DNA from 3 places in the Paenibacillus sp. G34 genome. Region 1 is predicted to be linked to each of the others. Evidence: a T-box and tRNA genes for the amino acid it is inferred to sense, from the RefSeq annotation. Region 1 holds a T-box; the other regions hold tRNA genes.

The links. A T-box is a leader RNA that pairs with one kind of tRNA and senses whether it is charged. The one in region 1 lies ahead of leuS (leucine--tRNA ligase), so its partner is inferred to be a tRNA-Leu.
Region 2: it encodes a tRNA-Leu, which carries the amino acid that the T-box ahead of leuS (leucine--tRNA ligase) is inferred to sense. The anticodon was not compared.
Region 3: it encodes a tRNA-Leu, which carries the amino acid that the T-box ahead of leuS (leucine--tRNA ligase) is inferred to sense. The anticodon was not compared.

Annotation. Positions count from the first base shown of each region.
Region 1 is NZ_CM166469.1:4,444,838-4,451,927, reverse strand. It holds gene AC1VYS_RS20330 (CvfB family protein) at 1-190, shown strand, start outside; gene AC1VYS_RS20325 (class I SAM-dependent DNA methyltransferase) at 409-1,179, shown strand; gene AC1VYS_RS20320 (phosphotransferase family protein) at 1,383-2,339, shown strand; T-box leader at 2,452-2,704, shown strand; gene leuS (leucine--tRNA ligase) at 2,777-5,221, shown strand; gene comER (late competence protein ComER) at 5,202-6,047, opposite strand; gene AC1VYS_RS20305 (ComEA family DNA-binding protein) at 6,232-6,837, shown strand; gene AC1VYS_RS20300 (deoxycytidylate deaminase) at 6,885-7,090, shown strand, end outside.
Region 2 is NZ_CM166469.1:4,920,600-4,927,689, forward strand. It holds gene AC1VYS_RS22280 (BofC C-terminal domain-containing protein) at 1-543, opposite strand, end outside; tRNA gene AC1VYS_RS22285 (tRNA-Pro) at 802-875, opposite strand; tRNA gene AC1VYS_RS22290 (tRNA-Leu) at 883-961, opposite strand; tRNA gene AC1VYS_RS22295 (tRNA-Arg) at 978-1,054, opposite strand; tRNA gene AC1VYS_RS22300 (tRNA-Gly) at 1,061-1,135, opposite strand; tRNA gene AC1VYS_RS22305 (tRNA-Asp) at 1,266-1,343, opposite strand; tRNA gene AC1VYS_RS22310 (tRNA-Met) at 1,372-1,445, opposite strand; tRNA gene AC1VYS_RS22315 (tRNA-Val) at 1,461-1,536, opposite strand; tRNA gene AC1VYS_RS22320 (tRNA-Glu) at 1,659-1,730, opposite strand; tRNA gene AC1VYS_RS22325 (tRNA-Asn) at 1,735-1,810, opposite strand; rRNA gene rrf (5S ribosomal RNA) at 1,882-1,998, opposite strand; rRNA gene AC1VYS_RS22335 (23S ribosomal RNA) at 2,148-5,073, opposite strand; rRNA gene AC1VYS_RS22340 (16S ribosomal RNA) at 5,409-6,964, opposite strand.
Region 3 is NZ_CM166469.1:321,824-328,913, reverse strand. It holds gene AC1VYS_RS01535 (CoA-acylating methylmalonate-semialdehyde dehydrogenase) at 1-140, opposite strand, end outside; gene iolC (5-dehydro-2-deoxygluconokinase) at 274-1,284, opposite strand; gene iolE (myo-inosose-2 dehydratase) at 1,436-2,329, opposite strand; gene iolD (3D-(3,5/4)-trihydroxycyclohexane-1,2-dione acylhydrolase (decyclizing)) at 2,431-4,296, opposite strand; tRNA gene AC1VYS_RS01515 (tRNA-Gly) at 4,807-4,877, opposite strand; tRNA gene AC1VYS_RS01510 (tRNA-Pro) at 4,889-4,962, opposite strand; tRNA gene AC1VYS_RS01505 (tRNA-Leu) at 4,970-5,048, opposite strand; tRNA gene AC1VYS_RS01500 (tRNA-Arg) at 5,070-5,146, opposite strand; tRNA gene AC1VYS_RS01495 (tRNA-Gly) at 5,153-5,227, opposite strand; tRNA gene AC1VYS_RS01490 (tRNA-Leu) at 5,239-5,319, opposite strand; tRNA gene AC1VYS_RS01485 (tRNA-Lys) at 5,332-5,404, opposite strand; tRNA gene AC1VYS_RS01480 (tRNA-Tyr) at 5,415-5,500, opposite strand; tRNA gene AC1VYS_RS01475 (tRNA-Thr) at 5,507-5,582, opposite strand; tRNA gene AC1VYS_RS01470 (tRNA-Phe) at 5,603-5,678, opposite strand; tRNA gene AC1VYS_RS01465 (tRNA-Asp) at 5,842-5,919, opposite strand; tRNA gene AC1VYS_RS01460 (tRNA-Met) at 5,948-6,021, opposite strand; tRNA gene AC1VYS_RS01455 (tRNA-Val) at 6,038-6,113, opposite strand; tRNA gene AC1VYS_RS01450 (tRNA-Glu) at 6,158-6,229, opposite strand; tRNA gene AC1VYS_RS01445 (tRNA-Asn) at 6,234-6,309, opposite strand; tRNA gene AC1VYS_RS01440 (tRNA-Ala) at 6,313-6,388, opposite strand; tRNA gene AC1VYS_RS01435 (tRNA-Ile) at 6,416-6,489, opposite strand; rRNA gene rrf (5S ribosomal RNA) at 6,525-6,641, opposite strand; rRNA gene AC1VYS_RS01425 (23S ribosomal RNA) at 6,781-7,090, opposite strand, start outside.

The DNA of each region.
Region 1 (7,090 bases):
GCGTCCTATGGGCGGTATGCCGTATTCGGATGCTACACCGCCAGATATTATCAAACAACGTTTCGGCATCAGTAAATCGGCGTTTAAGCGTGCCCTGGGCAAGCTAATGAAAGATGGACTGGTGGTACAAAAGGAAAACTGGACGTATCTGTCCGAATCGGCGCCTAAACCAGAGCAGGAAGAGAAGTAGACCTGACGATCGATAACAGGGTACATCATTCATTAAAGTTAAATTCATTCATTCTGTACAACGTATAGTATGTTTTTATGAAGAGAAGCGGATGTATGATGCACCGATTTAGGTAAAGCAGGGCCAGACTGGGTGAACACCGGAATGGATGCCCTGCTTTTTCTTTGGATTTGATATCATTCGATAAGGAAAAATGAAATTGAAAGTGCGGTGCCGACATGTCTTACCGGAAATTTGCCTATGTTTACGATGAATTAATGGAAGATATGCCTTATCCGGACTGGATAAGGTTTGCAAGAACAGCCTGGGAACAGCATGGCATGCCTAAAAGTGTCGTTGAGCTTGGCTGTGGAACAGGTTCAATCACGATTCCGCTGGTGAACTCCGGCTTTGAAGTGACAGGTATTGATCTCTCCTCAGATATGCTGTCTGTTGCACGTAGCAAAATGGAAGCCACATCTCAGGGACATCGTTTGTACCGGGAAGGCAGTGTGCGCTGGGTGCAGCAGGATATGCGGGAATGGAGAGTGCCGGAACCGGTAGACTCGGTCATTTCGTTCTGTGATTGTGTGAACTATTTGCTGGAATCGGATGATGTGGTTCGTACATTTGAGCGTACGTATGAGATGTTGAAGCCGGGCGGTACGTTTCTGTTTGACGTACATCATCCGAATACACTGATTCGGTATGATGAGGAACAGCCTTTTGTGTTGGATGAGCGCTTTGTCTCGTATATTTGGACGTGTGATTTCGACCAGGAACGTTGTGAAATTGAACATCATTTGAGCATTTTCTCTCGCATGGATGGGGGAAGCAAGGATACCTATCAGCGATTTGAGGAAGTTCATGTGCAGCGTGCTTATGATCCGGACTGGATGAAGCTGGAGTTAAGCAAAGCAGGCTTTCGAGACGTGAAGGTGTATGCTGACTTTGAGTGGAAAGAAGCTGGGGAAAGCGCACAGCGGTTGTTCTACGTAGCCGTGAAATAGTATTCACTTATCATTAACAGGTTTGATTTATATTTATGATGATGAACTGTCCTTCTGCAGCATGCGAGTATGTTGCTAGGGGCAGTTTTTTTGAACAGATATGATATAAGGTATTGCTGCTTGAAGCAAAGCAAGCCATAATAAATAGGTATAGAAAGCGTTTTCTAAAGTGGATTTAATCTCACAATGGGAGGGGTACAGATATGGAAAGTACATATAAAACAAGATTGTCCAAAGAGCAGTTGGAGCAGATTATGAAGCATCATCTCGCTGTATCGATTCAAGATCATGAGGAAATGATTGAAGGCTGGGCAAACCAAGCTTATAAAATCACACTTGATGACGGACGGAAAGTTGTTCTTAAAATAGCACCTTTGGCTGCGACTAATCTGATGCGCTGTGAACAGAATTTAATGACGGCAGAAGTTGAGGCACTCCGGCTTGTTGCCGAACTGCAAGATGTCCCTGTACCCCAGGTGCTCGTTTATGATTCCTCGCTCCAGTTCGCACCGGCGCAATTTTTCATTATGGAATACATGTCAGGGAAACCATACAATCAGACCAAAACGCACTTTACTGCCGAGCAGCAGGAAGAGGTAGAACAGCAGTTAGGTCGTTACAATAAGCGAATCAACGAGATTCAGGGTGAACGGTTTGGTTATTTTTCCGGGAAAGACAGACAACGTGCCACATGGAGAGAAGCTTTCTTGATGTTAATGGAGGATATGCTCATGGATGGGCAAGAGGCGGAGGTTGACGTCGGGATTGATTACAACGAGCTAAGACGTCTGATCGAGGAGAGAGCGGATGCACTGGATGAGGTAACCGAAGCTGTTCTGATCAGCTGGGATTTATGGGATGGCAATGTGCTGGTGCAGGATACGCAGATTACGGGCATTATTGATTTTGAACGCTCGTTGTGGGCTGATCCGCTCATGGAGCATTATTTCAGTCATTTTAACTATACTCCAGGATTCCTCAAAGGATATGGACGTGAGATTACAACGGAAAATGAGCGAAAGCGCAGACGTTTGTATGATTTGTATTTTGATCTTGCGCTCCGGATTGAATGTGACTACCGTCATTATGATAACAAGGAGCATGTCGACGGGACAATCCAGAATCTGCAGGAGGGGATAGAACGTTTTCGGAAAAGCTAATCCGTAAACTGTTGCATGTGGTATGCAACAGTTTGTCATGTAAAAAGATGAAAGTGACGCGTCATATTGACTTTGAGCTTGCATTTTTATATAATGCTTCCTATATTGTATACATATTTCGATGATAAGGATCAGTAGTAAATGCTGTACATGACAGAGAGTCGGCGGTTGGTGCAAGCCGATTGACAGTATTTTGCGAACTCGCCTTGGAGAAATGCGGTGATTACAAAGTTCTATGCCTTGTGTGCAGAACTGGAAATCCGCATCGGTTAACCGCCGTTACAGGTCTAAAGGGAGTGGATGACGAAGCACGTTCATCCGCTAACTAGGGTGGTACCACGGGAATTCAACCTCTCGTCCCTAGCGCTGCAAACGCTACGGGATGCTGAGGTTTTTTTGTTGCTATAAATTGCTTATAACCTGAAGGAGGAATATAGATGAGTGAGAATCATCAGCCGAAGCACGGCTATCAGCCGCAAGTGATGGAGAAAAGTTGGCAGCAATACTGGGATGATAACAAAACGTTTAAAACAGGTGAGGACCCGTCCAAGCCGAAGTTTTATGCACTGGATATGTTCCCATATCCGTCCGGTTCCGGACTGCACGTAGGTCACCCGGAAGGATACACTGCAACGGATATCGTATCCCGTTACAAACGGATGCGTGGATATAATGTACTGCATCCGATGGGGTGGGATGCTTTCGGTCTGCCTGCGGAACAGCATGCACTGGATACGGGAGAGCACCCGCGTCACATCACATTCCGTAACATTGACAACTTCCGTCGTCAGATCAAGTCACTCGGATTCTCGTATGACTGGGATCGTGAGATCAGTACGACAGATCCTGAGTACTACAAATGGACACAGTGGATCTTTATTCAGCTGTACAATAAAGGTTTGGCCTATGTCGATGAAGTGCCGGTGAACTGGTGTGAAGCATTGGGCACAGTTCTGGCGAACGAAGAGGTTATTGACGGTAAGAGTGAACGTGGCGGACATCCGGTTGTACGTAAACCGATGCGTCAATGGGTACTGAAAATTACGGAATATGCGGAGCGTTTGCTGGAAGATCTGGAAGAGCTGGACTGGTCGGAAAGCATCAAGGATATGCAGCGTAACTGGATCGGCAAATCGACCGGAGCTGAAGTGGTTTTTGCCATCGAAGGCCGTGAAGAAGTGATTAAAGTATTTACAACCCGTGCAGACACATTGTTTGGTGCAAGCTTTGCCGTTCTGGCTCCAGAGCATGAATTGGTTGATGCGATTACGTCCGAAGAACAAAGCGAGGCAGTGAAAGCTTATCAGGAGCAGGCTGCGCGTAAGAGTGATCTGGAACGTACGGACTTGGCCAAAGATAAAACAGGTGTGTTCACAGGTGCGTACGCGATCAATCCGGTAAACGGGGCGAAGCTGCCGATCTGGATTGCGGATTATGTACTTGCTGGCTATGGTACGGGAGCTGTTATGGCTGTTCCGGGCCACGATGCGCGTGACTGGGAATTTGCGAAGCAGTTTGACCTGAATATCATTGAAGTTATCGAAGGCGGAGATGTTACAAAAGAGGCATATACAGGTGACGGCGGCCATGTGAACTCCGATTTCCTGAACGGGTTGAACAATGAAGAAGCTGGAGCGAAAATGATTGCTTGGCTCGAAGAGAACGGCAAAGGACAAGGGAAAACAACCTACCGTCTACGCGACTGGCTATTCAGCCGTCAACGGTATTGGGGAGAGCCGATTCCGATTCTGCATCTGGAAGACGGAACGATGAAGACAGTGCCAGAAGATCAATTGCCGCTGCTGCTGCCTGATATTGATCAGATCAAACCTTCAGGCACAGGTGAATCCCCACTGGCTAACGTGACCGATTGGGTAAATACAGTTGATCCGGAAACGGGCATGAAGGCTCGCCGCGAAACTAACACGATGCCACAATGGGCGGGAAGCTGCTGGTACTACCTGCGGTTTATTGATCCGCACAATGACAAGGAACTGATCTCACAGGAGAAACAGCAGCAATGGCTGCCAGTTGACCTGTACATTGGTGGAGCAGAACACGCAGTACTTCACTTGCTGTATGCTCGTTTCTGGCACAAGGTGCTGTATGATCTGGGTGTCGTACACACGAAAGAGCCGTTCTATAAACTTGTTAACCAAGGTATGATCCTGGGTACTAACAACGAAAAAATGAGTAAATCTCGCGGTAATGTCATTAACCCGGATGAGATTGTAAATGAATTTGGTGCAGATACACTGCGTCTTTATGAGATGTTTATGGGGCCGCTGGAAGCGACCAAACCTTGGAACGCAAACGGGGTAGAGGGAATGTATCGTTTCCTGTCCCGTGTATGGCGTCTGTTCATCAACGAAGACACAGGTGCGATCAATGAGAAAATTACGGCTGACGGCGGAACGGATGAGTTCAAACGGACAGCACACAAAACGATTAAAAAAGTAACGGATGATCTGGAGCATCTGCGCTTCAACACGGCGATCAGCCAATTGATGATCTTCATCAACGACGCGTACAAAGCAGAGACGCTGCCTCGCGAAGCGATGGAGAACTTCGTTCAATTGCTGTCACCTCTGGCGCCGCATATGGCAGAGGAACTGTGGAGTCGCCTTGGACATGAAGGTGGAATTTCTTACGTGGCTTGGCCTGAATACGATGAAACCATGACTGTGGATGCAGAAGTGGAAATCGTGGTTCAAGTGAATGGCAAAATTGTAACTCGTGCGACTATCGCGAAGGATCTGGATTCACAGGCAATGCAGGATTATACGATGGAACTTGCACCTGTGAAACAGGCGCTGGAAGGCAAGACTATTCGCAAAGTCATTGCCGTTCCAGGCAAACTGGTTAATATTGTTGCCGGTTAATTTCACTGGTACGAAACACCTCATCCAGTTTGACTAAATCTTCATCATATTTCTCATGTGTCGTGTGGATCAGGCTGTCAAATACGCCATCCAGATTATTTCTGAGCAGTGCAAGTGCCTGTGCGGTTATTCCGCCAGGTACGGCAACACGAGCCTGGAGTTCTTGCGGAGTATAACCTCCTTCGGTGAGCAGCTTGCCTGTTCCTAGTAGCATCTCACCGGCAAGAGCACAGGCATCAGCGCGTTTGATCCCTGTCAATCGCACAGCACTTTCAATCCATTGCTCCAAAAAGAAGGATATGAACGCAGGTCCGCAACTGGAGAAGTCGGATGTGATTCGGGTGCAGGCCTCATCTACTTGGTAGGGTTTGCCGATATGACTCATCAGGCCTTCCAGCACATTGCGGTCTTCGGCAGTCATTCGTTCGCCATGGATGAACAGGGTTGCTCCGCTGCCGACCTGGTGTGTAACACTGGGGATAACTTTGGAGACTTTGCAAGGAAGTGAAGATTCCAGATGGCGTAGCTGCACGGGGCTAGTGATCGACACAATTATGTGATTGGAATTCACAACTGGCAAGATGTCATCGATGACATGTCTGAATTCCAGCGGCTTCACACACAGGAAGATGATATTGCTGCGAATCACCGTTTCCCGATTGCTCTGTGATTCATGCAGCCCAGGGTAACGGAGGGAAAGCTGACGTACTTTCGAAGGGGTTCGATTGCTTGCAGCAATCTGACGGGGTTCGAGTGCACCGGATTGGATCAGGGCATAGATCAACAAGCTGCCCATGCTGCCGGTTCCGATAAATCCAACCTTCATTGGTTCAGGCCTCCTTTCATGCTTTACGGTAATGGCGCAGTATCTTCCCTCCATTGTATGCATGAGACGCTGGTCCACATGACATGAAAATATGTAACTGATATAAGCTAAAGAATTAACGGTTCGGAAGCACCGCCCGTGTTCGAAATGATCTCTATTTTGAATATGAGGGAGCGTGCGGAAGATGAGATGGAACAAAGCGATGTCCATTGCTGCAGCAGTGGTTGGAAGTATACTGATATTATGGTCGGGTAAAAGTGAACAGCCGCCTAGTGGCTGGGAACCGATGCTGCTCGGCGCCAAGCAGCCGACAAGTGAGCAGAGTCCCTCTGTTATACAGTCGGCTGCTTTGGTTACCGAGAATGTAGCTGATGCTGCGCCTAAAGGTGGGGTGAGCGAGAGGAAATTGGACGACGCAGCTCCAGCACAGGAGTCGAAGGTTCGGGAGCCTAATGTTGCTCCTACTGTGTCAAGCAATCAAGGCAATCCGCCGGCTCAGCCAGAGGCCCAATTAAATGAAAGCCGTTTATCTGTATCTGAAGCAGGAGCAACATCTAAACCTGCTGACGAAACAACCAATGAGACGGCAGATCACGGCAAGATCGATGTGAATACGGCACCTGTCACTAAACTCACGGAGCTTCCGGGGATTGGACAGAAGAAAGCTCAGGCCATTGTAGATTATCGCAATGCGCATGGTCCTTTTGCCAAAGTTAGCGATCTTACCAAGGTGAAGGGCATAGGTATGAAGATGCTGGAGAAGATGGCTCCCTATGTACAGATTCGGTAAAAGTTCAGCATAATAGTAATAGGTTCAAGGCGAGAGGAGAAAACTGCATGAGTGCAACAGAGCTTCGCAAGGACTGGGATACGTATTTTATGGACATTGCTTATATGGTATCGACACGTTCCCGTTGTCCTCGCCGGCATGTAGGGGCTGTGCTGGTTCAAGGAAAAAAACTGCTGGGTACTGCCTATAATGGTGCACCGATGGGGGTAGCAGATTGTTCCGAGGCTGGCTGCATGATATCGGAAGAATATGA
Region 2 (7,090 bases), 480 kb from region 1:
ATCCTGAATGCGAATACCTTCCTGTAATTGTTCTAATACTCCTTCAGGCAATGAACTCTCCAGCGTACCTACATCGAGTTGAAAAAACGTCCGAATAACGTTCTCTTCTGCAGGCTTACCCTCATACAAATTGAGATTACCGGCCGCATCGATACTGATGTATGCTTCTTGTTTGCAGATTGGTGAAAGGTCATCCACGCTTTGATTCAGATGTAACGTATCGGATGAAGTGACCTCTGCTTCCCACTCTGGATGTTGATTCAGCAAATTTTTTAGTTGAGGAATATCCATTCTGCCCAATTGTTCAGTCTCAACACCACAAATATATTTCGTTTGTAAAACGACACGTATTAACGGTTCTCCGTCTGTTTCAAGTTGTTTAAAAATCATCTGAATCTCCTGTGCAGATCGTTCCTTTTGCTTAACCGTGCCCATAACACTTACGGCCTCACCAAAGTCCTTTGTAAGTAAACGTTCAACTGCTGCAGATATAGATAAACCACGGTATGCCAATATCGTAACCGCACATATAGCGGCAGCCATCCACAAAGTTCGTTTCCATCGCCGCCAACGTTTCTTTAATTGTTTTCTGAAGTTAATCCTGTTCACATAGACCCCTTCAATCACTTTTTTAACCTATTGTGACCTAATGGATAAACCTTTATGCAAACCCAGCCTTATTAAACACAGGAACGCTGCATGGATGAATAGCTAGAGCTAAGAACTGCTTAATTTATATATGATGATTACTTTAAAAAGGCAAAAAAAAACACTATCAAATTTGATAGTGTTTTTTAGGAATCGGGATGACACGATTTGAACATGCGACCCCCTGGTCCCAAACCAGGTGCTCTACCAAGCTGAGCTACATCCCGTTATATATACCGGCGAGAGGACTCGAACCTCCACGGTTTCCCACTCGATTTTGAGTCGAGCGCGTCTGCCATTCCGCCACGCCGGCAAACTATGAAAAATAATGGCGCGCCCTGAGAGATTCGAACTCCCGGCCTTTTGATTCGTAGTCAAACGCTCTATCCAGCTGAGCTAAGGGCGCAAATATTGGAGCGGAAGACGGGAATCGAACCCGCGACCCTCGCCTTGGCAAGGCGATGCTCTACCGCTGAGCCACTTCCGCATAAAAATAGTTAAAGATGGCGGAACCGACGGGATACTCTCACTTCGTTCGAGACTGCGAAGCGAATGCTCTCGAAGTTAATGCTCCGACGAACCCCAAAACGGATTCTCATCCCTGAAGCTTGTAAAGATGGCGGAACCGACGGGATTCGAACCCGCGATCTCCTGCGTGACAGGCAGGCATGTTAGGCCAACTACACCACGGTTCCAGATCACTTTCGGTTAGGAAAGCTACAATTGCGGGGGCAGGATTTGAACCTGCGGCCTTCGGGTTATGAGCCCGACGAGCTACCGGGCTGCTCCACCCCGCGTCGTTAAAATATATATGGTGGAGGCTGAGGGGATCGAACCCCCGACCCTCTGCTTGTAAGGCAGATGCTCTCCCAGCTGAGCTAAGCCTCCGTAACTATGACCCGTAGGGGATACTCTCAATTCGCTCGAGACTGCGAAGCAGTTGCTAACGATGTTGATCCTCCGACGAACCTTTGGGATTCTCATCCCACTCTTTAGTTATTAAATAACTATGACCCGTAGGGGATTCGAACCCCTGTTACCTCCGTGAAAGGGAGGTGTCTTAACCCCTTGACCAACGGGCCTTAATGGCTCCCCGAACAGGACTCGAACCTGTGACAACTCGATTAACAGTCGAGTGCTCTACCAACTGAGCTATCAGGGAATAATCAAAAAAATATTCCATCGTACAACGTCCACATGCAAAGCCTGTTTTCTATGTAAAATGAAAGATTTGCTTGGCGGCGTCCTACTCTCCCAGGACCCTGCGGTCCAAGTACCATCGGCGCTAGAGGGCTTAACGGTCGTGTTCGGGATGGGTACGTGTGGAACCCCTCCGCCATCGCCACCAAACGCGATTGGATCGAAGCATAGCTTCTTCCATTCATTCAGAACTGAAAATCATACACACACTCGGTGATGTACCCATTTTCACTTCATTCAGAGTGTTGTTCTCTGAAAACTAGATTCGAAACGAAACGTACGCGATTTAAAACTTGCTATTGGATAAGCCCTCGACCGATTAGTACTGGTCAGCTCCATGCATTACTGCACTTCCACCCCCAGCCTATCTACCTCGTCGTCTTCAAGGGGTCTTACATACTGGGAAATCTCATCTTGAGGGGGGCTTCACGCTTAGATGCTTTCAGCGCTTATCCCGTCCGTACATAGCTACCCAGCGGTGCTCCTGGCGGAACAACTGGTACACCAGCGGTACGTCCATCCCGGTCCTCTCGTACTAAGGACAGCTCCTCTCAAATTTCCTACGCCCACGACAGATAGGGACCGAACTGTCTCACGACGTTCTGAACCCAGCTCGCGTACCGCTTTAATGGGCGAACAGCCCAACCCTTGGGACCTACTTCAGCCCCAGGATGCGATGAGCCGACATCGAGGTGCCAAACCTCCCCGTCGATGTGGACTCTTGGGGGAGATAAGCCTGTTATCCCCAGGGTAGCTTTTATCCGTTGAGCGATGGCCCTTCCATGCGGTACCACCGGATCACTAAGCCCGACTTTCGTCCCTGCTCGACTTGTAGGTCTCGCAGTCAAGCTCCCTTATGCCTTTGCACTCTTCGAATGATTTCCAACCATTCTGAGGGAACCTTTGGGCGCCTCCGTTACTCTTTAGGAGGCGACCGCCCCAGTCAAACTGCCCACCTGACACTGTCCCCGTACCCGCTAAGGGCACCAGGTTAGAACCTAGATACGATCAGGGTGGTATCCCAACGGTGCCTCCACGCAAGCTGGCGCTCACGCTTCAAAGGCTCCCACCTATCCTGTACAGATCGTACCCAAATTCAATATCAAGCTGCAGTAAAGCTCCATGGGGTCTTTCCGTCTTGTCGCGGGTAACCTGCATCTTCACAGGTATTAAAATTTCACCGGATCTCTCGTTGAGACAGCGCCCAAGTCGTTACGCCATTCGTGCGGGTCAGAATTTACCTGACAAGGAATTTCGCTACCTTAGGACCGTTATAGTTACGGCCGCCGTTTACTGGGGCTTCGGTTCACAGCTTCGGATTGCTCCTAACCACTCCCCTTAACCTTCCAGCACCGGGCAGGCGTCAGCCCGTATACTTCGCCTTACGGCTTCGCACAGACCTGTGTTTTTGCTAAACAGTCGCTTGGGCCTTTTCACTGCGGCCCCCTCGTGCTATTCACACTACCGGGGCACCCCTTCTCCCGAAGTTACGGGGTCATTTTGCCGAGTTCCTTAACGAGAGTTCTTCCGCGCGCCTTAGAATTCTCTTCTCGCCTACCTGTGTCGGTTTGCGGTACGGGCACCTTCATCTGGCTAGAGGCTTTTCTTGGCAGTGTGAGATCATGACCTTCGCTACTGTAATTTTCACTCCCCATCACAGCTCAGCCTTACGGTTAGCGGATTTGCCTACTAACCAGCCTTACTGCTTGGACAGGCATCCATCAGCCTGCGTCACTACCCTACTGCGTCCCCCCATCGCTCGTAACGATTTACGGTGGTACAGGAATTTCGACCTGTTGTCCTTCGACTACGCCTTTCGGCCTCGCCTTAGGTCCCGACTTACCCTGAGCGGACGAGCCTTCCTCAGGAACCCTTAGGCTTTCGGCGGATCAGATTCTCACTGATCTTTTCGTTACTCATACCGGCATTCTCACTTGTATAATGTCCAGCGCTCCTTACGGTACACCTTCAACCCTTATACAACGCTCCCCTACCCCTGATGCAAAGCATCAAGCCATAGCTTCGGTGGTGTGTTTAGCCCCGTTACATTTTCGGCGCAGAGTCACTCGACCAGTGAGCTATTACGCACTCTTTCAATGGTGGCTGCTTCTAAGCCAACATCCTGGTTGTCTGTGCAACTCCACATCCTTTCCCACTTAACACACACTTGGGGACCTTAGCTGATGGTCTGGGCTGTTTCCCTTTTGACAATGGATCTTAGCACTCACTGTCTGACTCCCGGAAGTAAGTCTATGGCATTCGGAGTTTGACTGAGCTTGGTAACCCTTGCGGGCCCCGCACCCAATCAGTGCTCTACCTCCACGACTCTGTTTTCCGAGGCTAGCCCTAAAGCTATTTCGGGGAGAACCAGCTATCTCCGAGTTCGATTGGAATTTCTCCGCTACCCCCACCTCATCCCCGCATTTTTCAACATGCGTGGGTTCGGGCCTCCAGTGCGTGTTACCGCACCTTCACCCTGGACAGGGGTAGATCACCCGGTTTCGGGTCTACGTCCACGTACTATGTCGCCCTATTCAGACTCGCTTTCGCTGCGGCTCCGGCTCTTCACCTTAACCTTGCACGGGAACGTAACTCGCCGGTTCATTCTACAAAAGGCACGCCATCACCCCTAAAACGGGCTCTGACTTTTTGTAAGCACACGGTTTCAGGTTCTATTTCACTCCCCTTCCGGGGTGCTTTTCACCTTTCCCTCACGGTACTGCTTCACTATCGGTCGCTAGGAAGTATTTAGCCTTGGCAGATGGTCCTGCCGGATTCATACGGGGTTTCACGTGCCCCGCACTACTCGGGATCCGTCTCGGAGGGAACAGACTTTCAATTACAGGGCTTTTACCTTCTTTGGCGGGCCTTTCCAGACCTCTTCGCTTAATCGGTTCCTTTGTAACTCCATGTGAGACGTCCCACAACCCCAAAGAGCAAGCTCCTTGGTTTGGGCTTCTCCGCGTTCGCTCGCCGCTACTGACGAAATCACTATTGTTTTCTCTTCCTCAGGGTACTTAGATGTTTCAGTTCCCCTGGTATGCCTCTACATAACCTATGTATTCAGTTATGAGTAACTGGATATTACCCCAGCTGGGTTTCCCCATTCGGACATCCCCGGATCAAAGCTTGCTTACAGCTCCCCGAGGCAGTTTCGTTGTTCGCCACGTCCTTCATCGGCTCCTAGCGCCTAGGCATCCTCCGTGTGCTCTTAGTAGCTTAACCTCGTTCTCCGGTTTCGGTTGCTCGCTTCCCTTGTTTTGCTTCGCAAAGCCAAAAGTCGCTCCCATCCGATACCATCGTACGTGCAATCTACCGTTTTTATTGAAACTTGTTGAACACAAGTTCAGCTAAAAAGGAATGTTCTAATTCGCGTTTGTTTCGTTTCGATATCTAGTTTTCAAAGAACAAATTGTTTGGTTCGGGCCGTTCACAGATGTGTCGGTCGAATAAACGAGAAGTTTTGAGAGTTTGAGCTCTCAAAACTGAGCAACGAGTGAGTGGTTTGCAGCTGAGCTGCATATTTGAATGTCTTCATTGCAGAAGACGATTCTCCATAGAAAGGAGGTGATCCAGCCGCACCTTCCGATACGGCTACCTTGTTACGACTTCACCCCAATCATCTATCCCACCTTCGGCGGCTGGCTCCTTGCGGTTACCCCACCGACTTCGGGTGTTATAAACTCTCGTGGTGTGACGGGCGGTGTGTACAAGACCCGGGAACGTATTCACCGCGGCATGCTGATCCGCGATTACTAGCAATTCCGACTTCATGCAGGCGAGTTGCAGCCTGCAATCCGAACTGAGACCGGCTTTGGTGGGATTAGCTCCATCTCGCGATTTCGCAGCCCGTTGTACCGGCCATTGTAGTACGTGTGTAGCCCAGGTCATAAGGGGCATGATGATTTGACGTCATCCCCACCTTCCTCCGGTTTGTCACCGGCAGTCTATCTAGAGTGCCCACCCGAAGTGCTGGCAACTAAATATAAGGGTTGCGCTCGTTGCGGGACTTAACCCAACATCTCACGACACGAGCTGACGACAACCATGCACCACCTGTCTCAACTTTCCCCGAAGGGCACCTGATGCATCTCTGCTTCGTTAGTTGGATGTCAAGACCTGGTAAGGTTCTTCGCGTTGCTTCGAATTAAACCACATACTCCACTGCTTGTGCGGGTCCCCGTCAATTCCTTTGAGTTTCAGTCTTGCGACCGTACTCCCCAGGCGGAGTGCTTAATGTGTTAACTTCGGCACCAAGGGTATCGAAACCCCTAACACCTAGCACTCATCGTTTACGGCGTGGACTACCAGGGTATCTAATCCTGTTTGCTCCCCACGCTTTCGCGCCTCAGCGTCAGTTACAGCCCAGAGAGTCGCCTTCGCCACTGGTGTTCCTCCACATCTCTACGCATTTCACCGCTACACGTGGAATTCCACTCTCCTCTTCTGCACTCAAGTCACGCAGTTTCCAGTGCGATCCGGGGTTGAGCCCCGGGATTAAACACCAGACTTACATGACCGCCTGCGCGCGCTTTACGCCCAATAATTCCGGACAACGCTTGCCCCCTACGTATTACCGCGGCTGCTGGCACGTAGTTAGCCGGGGCTTTCTTCTCAGGTACCGTCACCTTGAGAGCAGTTACTCTCCCAAGCGTTCTTCCCTGGCAACAGAGCTTTACGATCCGAAAACCTTCATCACTCACGCGGCATTGCTCCGTCAGGCTTTCGCCCATTGCGGAAGATTCCCTACTGCTGCCTCCCGTAGGAGTCTGGGCCGTGTCTCAGTCCCAGTGTGGCCGATCACCCTCTCAGGTCGGCTACGCATCGTCGCCTTGGTGAGCCGTTACCTCACCAACTAGCTAATGCGCCGCAGGCCCATCCCCAAGTGACAGATTGCTCCGTCTTTCCAGTTCTCTTCAGGCGAAGAAAACAAGTATTCGGTATTAGCTACCGTTTCCGGTAGTTGTCCCAAGCTTGAGGGCAGGTTGCCTACGTGTTACTCACCCGTCCGCCGCTAAGTATCAGGAAAGCAAGCTTTCCATCCACTCCGCTCGACTTGCATGTATTAGGCATGCCGCCAGCGTTCGTCCTGAGCCAGGATCAAACTCTCCAATAAAGTATTGATAAGAGCGATAAGCTCATTTTGAATCTGACGAGATTAAAAATCTCAATTGTGTTCCAGTTTTCATACAGCCGCATGGCATGTACCAAAACCTTCACGTTCATTCTGCAAGCAGAATGT
Region 3 (7,090 bases), 2.3 Mb from region 1:
GGCACGTATGCAATAATCTCTTCTGTAGCCGGGTTAACAACTGCTTCGGTTCGTGTTGTCGTCGGGGTTACCCAAGTACCCCCGATCCAGTTCTGTACATTTGTCACTGTTGCAGACGCTTCTGAAGTCCCTTTTGCCATGTGTGTTGTCTCCCCTCGTTTATGTGCGTTTCTTCTATGCGTTTCTTTCCTATCCATTGCGTATTTTCGTATCACGAATTCCCATTGATCCAATATAGATCATCTAGAACAAAGCCATCTGTTTACGGCTGCATCAAGACGGAATAATCTCGCCCCGGTTGCAGCGTTCGATATACTCATTCACTTGTTCTACAGTCGGCATTGCATCCGAGCAGCTGTGACTGGAGATAACGATACTTGCTGCAGCACTTCCGTAGCCCATACTGCGCTCAATCGTCCAGCCTTGCATTAAGCCGTAGAGGAATCCCGCAGCGTAAGAGTCGCCTGCACCAAATGTTTTTACGACACGAGCAGGGTAACTGTTAGCCCGGTGTGAGAGCCCTTCACGCGTATACGCGATGGAACCTTCTTTTCCGTGCTTGATCACAACGATTTTCGCTGAAAAATCAAACCATTTCTGTGCCGTCACCTGATCATTATGATCGGGGTTGTTTTCAAATGTCTCCATCATGTCGAACTCTTCTCGTGTTCCCAGAATGATATCGCATTTTTCGGCAGCGAGATTATAATAGACTGCTGTCTCTTCATCTGATGTCCATGTATATGGACGGTAGTCCAGATCAAATACGATAACAGTGCCATGTTTTTTTGCATAAGTCAGAGCTTGAATAACAGCTTCTCGTGATGGACTCTGCGCGAGAGCGGTACCGGAAATCAACAGTACTTTGGAATCCGCAATTAGTTGCTCCTGTACCTCGCTGGCCTGCAATAACAGATCCGCTACATTGTCCCGGTACATCAGAATACTGCAATCTGTTGGGCTCTTGATTTCGGTAAAAGCTAGGCCCGTGACTGCCCCAGTGTTGTCCGTCACTACATTGGAGGTGTCGATCCCGTTCTTCTCCAGATAACTTTGGATAAACCTGCCCATCTGATCACCTGCAATTTTGCCGATGAAAGCTGTCTCCATACCAAGTCTGGACATGCCGATCGTAATATTGGCCGGAGAACCGCCAACGTATTTGGTGAACGTCATCGTCTCTTCCATCGGACGGTTGATCTCATTGGCATTCAAATCGATGCACAAGCGGCCAATGGCAGTGAAATCCTTTTTCCGGGATGCTGGAAAGGATACGTAAGTCATTGCGTTTGAGCCCCTTTCTATGGTGGAATCTCTTTTGATTAGGAGATAATTCTTACTCCATTTATATGAATTCATATTGGTTCTTTTTAATTTGCTACACATATAGATGCTAGGCTGGTTCACTGTCTTTAATTGCGGTGTCTTTACTGCCCTAGTACAGAGACTCCATGTAACTCAAAGAGCGTTTCGCATACTCATACGGATTATGAATGGCGGGATCTTGTTCTCCTTCGAGCATCGCCCAGCCGTTGTATCCGCGAGTGATCAGTTCCTGCAGAATCGGTGCAAAATCAATGCAACCATCTCCTGGTACCGTGAATACCCCCCTGCGAATACAGCCAACAAAGTCTGATTGCTCCGCTCGTGCCTGATCTAGCACATCCGGGCGAATATCCTTGAGATGGATGTAGGCAATCCGGTCGTAATGTTTACGCAGCACCTCAAGTGGATCAGCACCGCCATAATAGGCATGGCCTGTATCAAAGAGTAAGTAAACCAGTGATGGGTCTGTGAGCTCCATCAAACGGTCAATTTCCTCAGGTTGCTCAACTACCGTGCCTCCATGATGGTGATAGGTGAGCTTAAGGCCATGCTCCTGAGCAATGGCACCAGCTTGGTTCAAACCTTCAGCAAGAACATGCCATTCGGCATCGCTGAGTCTGAGCACTTCTTTTTCATGAGGTGTCCGTCTTGGATCAAAATGAAGTGACCCGCCAACCTCGGCTGTGCTAATGACCTTGCTGCCCATGGATTGCAGAAATTCAGCATGTCTGCGATAGTCGTCCAGTTCCGCTTGGCGATACGCCGGATCGGAGAATAGTACGGATTTCCACTGGGAGATCAGATTGATATTCCGCTTGCTCAGTTCCTCACGCAGTGCAGCGGGATCGGTCGGATACTTTCGTCCCATCTCAGTACCCGTCAATCCCAGACGCTGAATATCGTCCAAAATCTGGGCACACGTTGTATCATCACCATGTTCCTTCACATCTTCGCCGACCCAATTGATCGGATGAATCCCAAGCTGGAATGGCAGCTTGCTCATGGTTCCACGGCTCCTTTTGTTGTTCAGCTTTGTCAGACTTTATCTTTATGAGAAGAGATTTATTTATAAAATAAATGAGTAGATGAGATTAGTAGCGTGAATTACACCAGTTTTGCTTTACCACGATTTGATTTCATCGTCTCGTGGGCACGAACTACTTTTTCCTCAACAGATACTTCAGGCACCCCGACATTCCACCATGACTCATATCCGCCCGTGTTGGTCCCCGGTACAACCGGAATTTCAATCAATGTTGTTACCGTCTCGTTCTTGGCATCCCGAAGTGCCTGTTCCAGTTGCTCTGCGGTTTCTGCGCGATATGCTTTCGCTCCCATACTACGAGCGTGAGCCGCAAAATCCATAGGCATATACTCACCCGTCAAACGACCGCTCTCTGTTTCCCGATAACGGAACTCGTTCCCAAACCCGTCACTGCCGTGCTCACGTTGCAGATTATGAATGCACTGGAAGCCATTATTATTAAATAAAAGAACCGTCATTTTCTTCTGTTCCTGCAGACTTGTAACCAGTTCCGAATGCAACATCAGGTAACTGCCGTCACCTACCATGGCATATACTTCACGATCCGGCTCCGCGAGCGCCGCGCCGAATGCACCACTAACCTCATATCCCATGCAGGAGAACCCATACTCCATGTGATAAGTCTTCGGCTCAGCAGTGCGCCACAAACGATGCAAGTCCCCTGGGAGACTACCTGCTGCACAGACAATTACGGAGGATGGATCAATCGTGCGATTCACGATACCAATGGCTTTCGTCTGCGCTAAACCAGCTTCATGCTCTGCAGCGTAGAGTCGATCGACTTCTGTATTCCATTGATCACGGAGATCAGCCACTTCGGATGCACCGTATGCACTGTTATACTGTTGTGCCTTCAATTCTTGTTGCAACGCCTGCAAGCCTTCACGGGCATCAGCCAGAATAGCTTCCCCGCCTAACTTAGCAGCATCCATACTATTCAAGTTGATGTTGATAAAGGATACTTCTGGATTTTGAAACGCAGCATGTGACGCCGTGGTAAAATCAGAAAACCTTGTCCCCACGCCGATCACGACATCTGCTTCTTTAGCCAAGCGATTGGCAGCCAGAGAACCGGTAACCCCGATGGCCCCCACATTAAGCGGATGTTCCCAAGATACTGCGCTCTTGCCAGCCTGCGTCTCAGCGATCGGAATACCGAAAGCTTCTGCGAACTCGATCAGTTGTGCAGATGCCTCAGAGTACAGCACCCCACCGCCTGCAACGAGCAGGGGCTTTTTGCTACGGGCGATCTGCTTCGTTGCCCGTTCAATGGCTGCTGGAACCGGAGGCCGGCGATCCAGGTAATGTACTTTCCGGGCAAAGAACGATTCCGGATAGTCGTATGCTTCTGCCTGTACATCCTGTGGCAGTGCCAGTGTAACAGCTCCGGTCTCAGCTGGGTCAGTCAGTACACGCATTGCATGTGTAACAGCAACCATTAGCTGTTCAGGGCGCACGATGCGGTCCCAGTATTTGCTGACTGCTTTGAATGGATCTGTAGCAGATATCGTATAGTCACTGCTTACTTCGAGTTGTTGTAATACCGGATCTGGCTCTCGCGTAGCAAAGTTATCTCCTGGGAGAAGCAATACCGGAATGCGGTTCACCGTTGCTGTTGCTGCGGCAGTAATCATATTCAATGCACCAGGGCCAATAGACGTAGTGCATGCGTAGATCTGTTTGCGGTTCTTCTGTTTGGCATAAGCTGCAGCTGTGTGCACCATACCTTGTTCGTTTTTACCTTGCATATACGTCAAGCTTCCAGGGCTACGTTCTAATGCTTCCCCGATGCCTGTTACATTGCCGTGTCCAAATATTCCGATAATACCTTTTACAAACTTGGTTTCTACCCCATCTACCGAGATATACTGCTGATCCAGGTATCGAAGCAAGGCCTGAGCCATCGTTAATCGAATCGTTGTCATGAATTGATCGCCATCCTTTCCTTTACGGGTTAAGCGCTTAATCTAAGTTAAGTTTAAGCGCCTTCCCCCTAAAGGTTAAGCGCTTAATTCATATGGTATTACAGGCTGAGTAATTTCGCAAGCTATTTTTGTAAGCGTTTTATTAAAATTGGACTTGATTTGCGTGAAATAAGGGGTGAGAAAGTACGAATCAGGGGGATTATTATCCGTCCGATGCTAAGGTAATGGCTGGAGGAATATAAGGTATACATGATCAACAAATTTTATATAAGAAACTCGCATGTTATTAAAGCGCATGGTCGGTTTGAAGGGGATCAAGAGTAATCCAAAAATTCAACTTGGAGTGTAACAAGAGAGTTCGCTGAATGTGGATTGAATGTTAATTGAGAAAATAGCTGAAGAGTATGACGGAGACTTGGCCACATAATATAGCAAAAGGGGACTAACTTCTTGTTCATGCAAAAAAAGAAAGAGAACACAGATTGTGTCTCTTTCTTCTTCAATATATAAAGCGGGTGATGGGAATCGAACCCACGCTATTAGCTTGGAAGGCTAAAGTTCTACCATTGAACTACACCCGCATAAACCAAAATCGGGATGACACGATTTGAACATGCGACCCCCTGGTCCCAAACCAGGTGCTCTACCAAGCTGAGCTACATCCCGTTAAATATACCGGCGAGAGGACTCGAACCTCCACGGTTTCCCACTCGATTTTGAGTCGAGCGCGTCTGCCATTCCGCCACGCCGGCATAGTTTAAATTTAGTTATAATGGCGCGCCCTGAGAGATTCGAACTCCCGGCCTTTTGATTCGTAGTCAAACGCTCTATCCAGCTGAGCTAAGGGCGCAAATATTGGAGCGGAAGACGGGAATCGAACCCGCGACCCTCGCCTTGGCAAGGCGATGCTCTACCGCTGAGCCACTTCCGCAAAATAAGGGATGCGCGTGGAGGGACTTGAACCCCCACGTCAAAGACGCTAGATCCTAAGTCTAGTGCGTCTGCCAATTCCGCCACACGCGCATATAGTAAAAGTGAGTCATGAAGGATTCGAACCTTCGACACCCTGATTAAAAGTCAGGTGCTCTACCAACTGAGCTAATGACTCATAATAAAACTGGTGGAGGATGATGGATTCGAACCACCGAACCCGTACGGGAGCAGATTTACAGTCTGATGCGTTTGGCCACTTCGCTAATCCTCCATAAAGTGGTGCCGGCGAGAGGACTTGAACCCCCAACCTACTGATTACAAGTCAGTTGCTCTACCAGTTGAGCTACACCGGCGTATCAAATTGTTATGTTCATGGTGGCTCGGGACGGAATCGAACCGCCGACACGAGGATTTTCAGTCCTCTGCTCTACCGACTGAGCTACCGAGCCATATTAAAATTTGCTCCAAGATGGATTCCTATCCTTGATTCTAATAAAAATGGCGGAACCGACGGGATACTCTCACTTCGTTCGAGACTGCGAAGCAGATGCTCTCGAAGTAAATGCTCCGACGAACCCAAAAACGGATTCTCATCCCTGAAGCTGGTAAAGATGGCGGAACCGACGGGATTCGAACCCGCGATCTCCTGCGTGACAGGCAGGCATGTTAGGCCAACTACACCACGGTTCCAGATCACTTTCGGTTAGGAAAGCTACAATTGCGGGGGCAGGATTTGAACCTGCGGCCTTCGGGTTATGAGCCCGACGAGCTACCGGGCTGCTCCACCCCGCGTCATTAGAAAAATATATGGTGGAGGCTGAGGGGATCGAACCCCCGACCCTCTGCTTGTAAGGCAGATGCTCTCCCAGCTGAGCTAAGCCTCCATCTTTGGGATTCTCATCCCTAATTAAAACATTAGATAAAACTATGACCCGTAGGGGATTCGAACCCCTGTTACCTCCGTGAAAGGGAGGTGTCTTAACCCCTTGACCAACGGGCCTTAATGGCTCCCCGAACAGGACTCGAACCTGTGACAACTCGATTAACAGTCGAGTGCTCTACCAACTGAGCTATCAGGGAAAATGGTGGAGCCAAGCGGGATCGAACCGCTGACCTCCTGCTTGCAAGGCAGGCGCTCTCCCAGCTGAGCTATGGCCCCATACATGTATTTCTTATTTAATTACTATGGGCCTTGGTGGACTCGAACCACCGGCCTCACCCTTATCAGAGGTGCGCTCTAACCAACTGAGCTAAAGGCCCCTATCATTCGAAAAAAAATACCCCATTGGGGTTCCGCTTGGCGGCGTCCTACTCTCCCAGGACCCTGCGGTCCAAGTACCATCGGCGCTAGAGGGCTTAACGGTCGTGTTCGGGATGGGTACGTGTGGAACCCCTCCGCCATCGCCACCAAACGGGCATTTGTTTCACAAATGCGTTCGCGTTCCATTCGGTCCCTCACCGCAGTGTGGATGAATGGTTCAGCGCTTCCTCAGAGTGTTGTTCTCTGAAAACTAGATTCGAAACGAAACTCACGCGACTCAAAACTTGCTATTGGATAAGCCCTCGACCGATTAGTACTGGTCAGCTCCATGCATTGCTGCACTTCCACCCCCAGCCTATCTACCTCGTCGTCTTCAAGGGGTCTTACATACTGGGAAATCTCATCTTGAGGGGGGCTTCACGCTTAGATGCTTTCAGCGCTTATCCCGTCCGTACATAGCTACCCAGCGGTGCTCCTGGCGGAACAACTGGTACACCAGCGGTACGTCCATCCCGGTCCTCTCGTACTAAGGACAGCTCCTCTCAAATTTCCTACGCCCACGACAGATAGGGACCGAACTGTCTCACGACGTTCTGAACC